2 regions of the Bacillus sp. DU-106 genome follow, and region 1 is predicted to be linked to the other one. Evidence: riboswitches for the same ligand, from Rfam matches in the RefSeq annotation. Region 1 holds a riboswitch; the other holds the start of a gene.
What was found. Region 1 has a riboswitch for S-adenosylmethionine ahead of C3Y97_RS21520 (bifunctional homocysteine S-methyltransferase/methylenetetrahydrofolate reductase). Riboswitches for the same ligand answer to the same signal wherever they lie in the genome.

Region 2: another riboswitch for S-adenosylmethionine. It lies ahead of C3Y97_RS01070 (ABC transporter permease); the one in region 1 lies ahead of C3Y97_RS21520 (bifunctional homocysteine S-methyltransferase/methylenetetrahydrofolate reductase).

What each region holds. Positions count from the first base shown of each region.
Region 1 covers NZ_CP026607.1:4,233,769-4,235,974, forward strand. Annotated here, with positions in the region: gene C3Y97_RS21520 (bifunctional homocysteine S-methyltransferase/methylenetetrahydrofolate reductase) at 1-1,277, opposite strand, end outside; SAM riboswitch class I at 1,348-1,457, opposite strand; SAM riboswitch class I at 1,661-1,771, shown strand; gene metI (cystathionine gamma-synthase/O-acetylhomoserine thiolyase) at 1,866-2,206, shown strand, end outside.
Region 2 covers NZ_CP026607.1:181,826-184,031, reverse strand. Annotated here, with positions in the region: gene C3Y97_RS01070 (ABC transporter permease) at 1-890, opposite strand, end outside; SAM riboswitch class I at 1,027-1,132, opposite strand; gene C3Y97_RS01065 (DUF3951 domain-containing protein) at 1,300-1,515, shown strand; gene C3Y97_RS01060 (hypothetical protein) at 1,532-2,035, opposite strand.

The DNA.
Region 1 (2,206 bases):
GTGGCACCGGGAAAATCACCAACGCGCGCTGGATCACCAGTTAAAGCTAACACTTCTTCCATCCCTAACGCCGATAAACCTAACAAATGAGATTGTAGTCCAATGACGTTATGATCTCTACACGTTAAATGCGTCAATACTGGGATATCATGCTTCGTTAATAACGCACCCATCGCCATATTAGAAACACGAGGCGATGCTAATGAATTATCTGCTAGAGTAATAGCATCTGCTCCCGCTCTTTTTAACGCTCTTGCTCCTTCAAAAAAACGCTGTGTATCTAACGTTTTCGGTGGATCTAATTCCACTACAACTGTTGTTTGTTTTTTCGCTTTCTCTGCTAGAGTGACGTGAGCCTTCGAACGTTTCTCATGCGTATGAACGACTTTCGGCCTTTGAATCGTGTCTTTTTCTATTACAGGGGTAATATTCGCAACAGCGCGCTTCATACTTTGAATATGTTCTGGAGTCGTACCACAACAACCACCCAATAACCGAATACCTTGCTCAATAAATCTCGGTGTCATCGCTTCAAAATAAGCTGGACTTCCCTCATATACGTAACGTCCATCCACATAATTCGGGAGGCCTGCATTTGGGTATGCTGATAAATAGCCATTTTGAGGAATCGATATCATTTTGAAAGCTTCCGTCATATGAAGCGGCCCTAGTTGACAATTCAATCCAACAACATTTGCACCGTAATCTATAAGTTGCTTTAATATTTCATTGACATCATTTCCATTTTGAGTCGTACCTGCTTCATGTAACGCTAATTGCGCAACAATTGGAATATTCGTTTGCTTACGCAATACTTTAACGGCATGAAGTAATTCAAATTCATCGTAAAAAGTTTCTAATAGTAATCCATCAACCTGTTCTTCTAGTAAAGCCCCTGCCTGTTCAAGTAACATAAACTCTCTTTCCATATCAGTCGTTGTAACAGCTCCGATATGTTTCATACCACCAATTGTTCCTAAAATTGCATTTTTATCTGTCACAGATGCTTTCGCTAGTTTTACTGCCGCTCTATTAATTTCTGTAACTTGATTTTCTAAACCATACATACGTAATTTCGCCTCATTTGCTCCATACGTATTCGTTTGAATTACATCTGCTCCAGCAGCTACATATTGTTTATGAATCGATATAATTAAGTCTGGATCAGATACATTCAATTCTTCAAAGCTACTTTGCAAACCATGTGAATGCAATAACGTCCCAACCGCACCATCACCTATTACAATTCCTTTTGATAATAAATCTAGTAATTTCACGACTCTCCCTCATTTCTATCAATATAAAAACCCCCTCTTCACTTTGAAGAGGGGGACATAATCGTTCCTCCTCTTATTATGCAAAACATTCGTTTTGCAGGTATTAGCACCGTTTCAAACATTTCGTTTGAAGGTTGCCGGGTTTCACAGGGCCTTTCCCTCCACCGCTCTCAATAAGAGTTGTCTTTATTATTTTATTTATGTAGCTAAAAGGAAATGCGTTCCCCTTTTAACAATGTTTGTTAATTTTTTAATAAATTTAGCATGCACAAAAGTAAAAGTCAATGACACTTGCGGAAAAATAAAAATTATTTAAAATAAAGTTGCAATTCAGTTATATTTTATTGTAAAGTTAAAAACATAATAAAAATTTCATACGAACATTCTTATCTAGAGAGGTAGAGGGACTGGCCCTGTGACGCCTCAGCAACCATTAACATTTTGTTAATAAGGTGCTAATTCCAGCAAATTGTGAAAGATTTGACAGATGAGAAGAAGACTCTATTCAAACCGAAAGCCTTCTTCTTAGAAGGCTTTTTTTATTTTATATTCACTTAATGTTTCAATTTAAAAAGGAGGAATTTTCATATGTCAACAATCGAAACAAAACTAGCACAAATCGGAAATCGCAGTGAAACTACAACCGGAACGGTTAATCCACCAGTTTATTTCTCAACCGCTTATCGTCACGAAGGAATTGGTAAATCTACTGGCTTTGACTATTCACGAACTGGCAATCCAACTCGAGGTCTTTTAGAACAGGCGATCGCAGACTTAGAATATGGCGAACAAGGTTATGCCTGTAGTTCAGGGATGGCGGCTGTTCTCCTCGTCCTTTCTCTATTCCGCTCTGGAGACGAACTTATTGTATCTGAAGATTTATACGGGGGAACGTATCGATTATTTTCTGAGCATGAAAAAAAGTGGAA
Region 2 (2,206 bases), 1.4 Mb from region 1:
ACAATACGATGAATAATATCTGTAATAAAAATACATACAATTAAAAGTGCACTATAAAAAATGGTTGTTCCCATAATCACTGGATAATCTCGATTAAAAATACTATCTACAAAATATTTTCCGAGACCAGGAATTGAAAAAATCTTTTCAATAACGAAAGTACCTGTTAAAAGTCCCGCCATTAATGGTCCAACAAATGTAAGTACCGGAACAATTGCATTTCGAAGAGCATGTCTTATAATAATCTTCTTAATCGGTATACCTTTCGCTCTCGCTAACTTAATATAATCACTCTGCAGTACTTCGATCATATTAGAGCGAACAAATCTTGTAATCACTGCGATTGGTCCTAACGCTAATGCAAAGGATGGCAATACCGTATGTTCAAATGTACCCCAAGAAGCTACTGGTAAGAGCTCGAATTGAATAGCGAATACTTGTATAAATAGTGGTGCTAAAATAAAGCTCGGAATAGAAATACCGAGGATGGCAAGTAAACTTACACCGTAATCAATTACCTTCCCATGATAGAGAGCAGCAAATGTACCTGCAGCAATTCCGACTAGCAATGAAATAATAAGTGCTTGTAAACCAATAATTGCTGATGGACCAAAACCAGTTGTTATAATTTCTGATACACCTTGCCCGGTTGATTGAACAGATTCACCAAAATCAAAATGAACTACGCCGTCTAAATAAGCAACATATTGATTCCATAACGGTTCATCAAGGTGATACTTCGCTCTCATGTTTTGGATCACTTCTTCAGGAAAGACTTTTGCATCTGATGAAAATGGATCCCCCGGAATAATATGCATAATTAGAAATGTCACCGTCGTAATAACCCATAGCGTGAACACCATAACTGATAATTTTTTAATTACATACACCCTAATAACCCCCTAAACACATATATTTACTTAGTTTTATAAACGTACTCTTTCCATTACTCCCTTTTCTCTTTTTAGAATACAAAAAGCCTTGATCTTAAAAAATAAGATCAAGGCTTAATAAACAAAGGCCCATCACTTATCTTTCAAGACTTGCTTGCTGGAATTAGCACGGTGTTCCTATTACAGAACCCGCTGCTGAGGTGTCATAGGGCCAGTCCCTCTACCTCTCTGGATAAGTAAATTGCTATATTATTATTTGGTTCAAATTGTATATTTCGAATTATAATTCTGAAAAAATGAAAAGTCAATCAAATTGGATATATTTAGAAAAATCAGTTTTCAATACTTTTATTTATCTATATCGTATTTCGCTTATAATAAAAAAAGATATGAAAGGAGTTATAAGATGGACCCCTTACTTCTAGCTACTATAGGATTACCCTTAACAATCGTTATACTTGTCATCATCGGCTTCTACAAACTCTTCATCAAAAAGAAAAGTATCACTTCTTTTTATACCCCTTTCGATAATATTACCGGGCAAACTATTTCCGAATTTCACGAAGAACAGAAGATATTAGTATCCGAGGATGAAGATGGAGATGGCAAGAAGAAAAAATAACCTTGCATAGGCAAGGTTATTTTTTCGTTTCTGCTTGAAAACGTTTATAGTATGTCGATGCTGTTGCAAAATTAATTTCTATATCACGAATCAACGATGAATCTTCTTCTTTAGCTAACTTCTGTAATTTTTTCATTGCTTGTTCCGATTCATTCAAGAAACCGACATATACCTCATGTTCTTGCTCTTTCGACTTCGGAACACGAATTTCTTTTCGTATATGATCAATATCTTCTAACATGCTCGTTGTTACCTTTTGCACATCTTCTTTATATGTAGCAGTCGTTATTTCCTTACCGCCCTTTTCTTTTGCCACTTCAAATAACTGCAGTGCATTATTAATTTCTTTATTCATTTTCAAATCGTATTTTTCATGTACTGCAAGGTATTCTTTCATTTCTTCTGTTTGTTCTGTAGATTGCTCTACCTTTTCTTTCGGTTCTTTCGTATCCTTATTTCCATTACATCCTGCTAGAAGGATCATACTTCCCATTACAGCAATACCCAAAACCTTCTTCATCTCTTCTTCTCCTTTTATCTACAGCTACTACTCATTATAGTTTCTTTTATCTCCACTTGTTATTATACCGAGAACATCCTACTTTTTACACTTAAGACGACATCGTAACATGTATACCAACATGTTTGTCACAGTATCGTCACTTTATACAAATAACTTTTGCACTGCTTT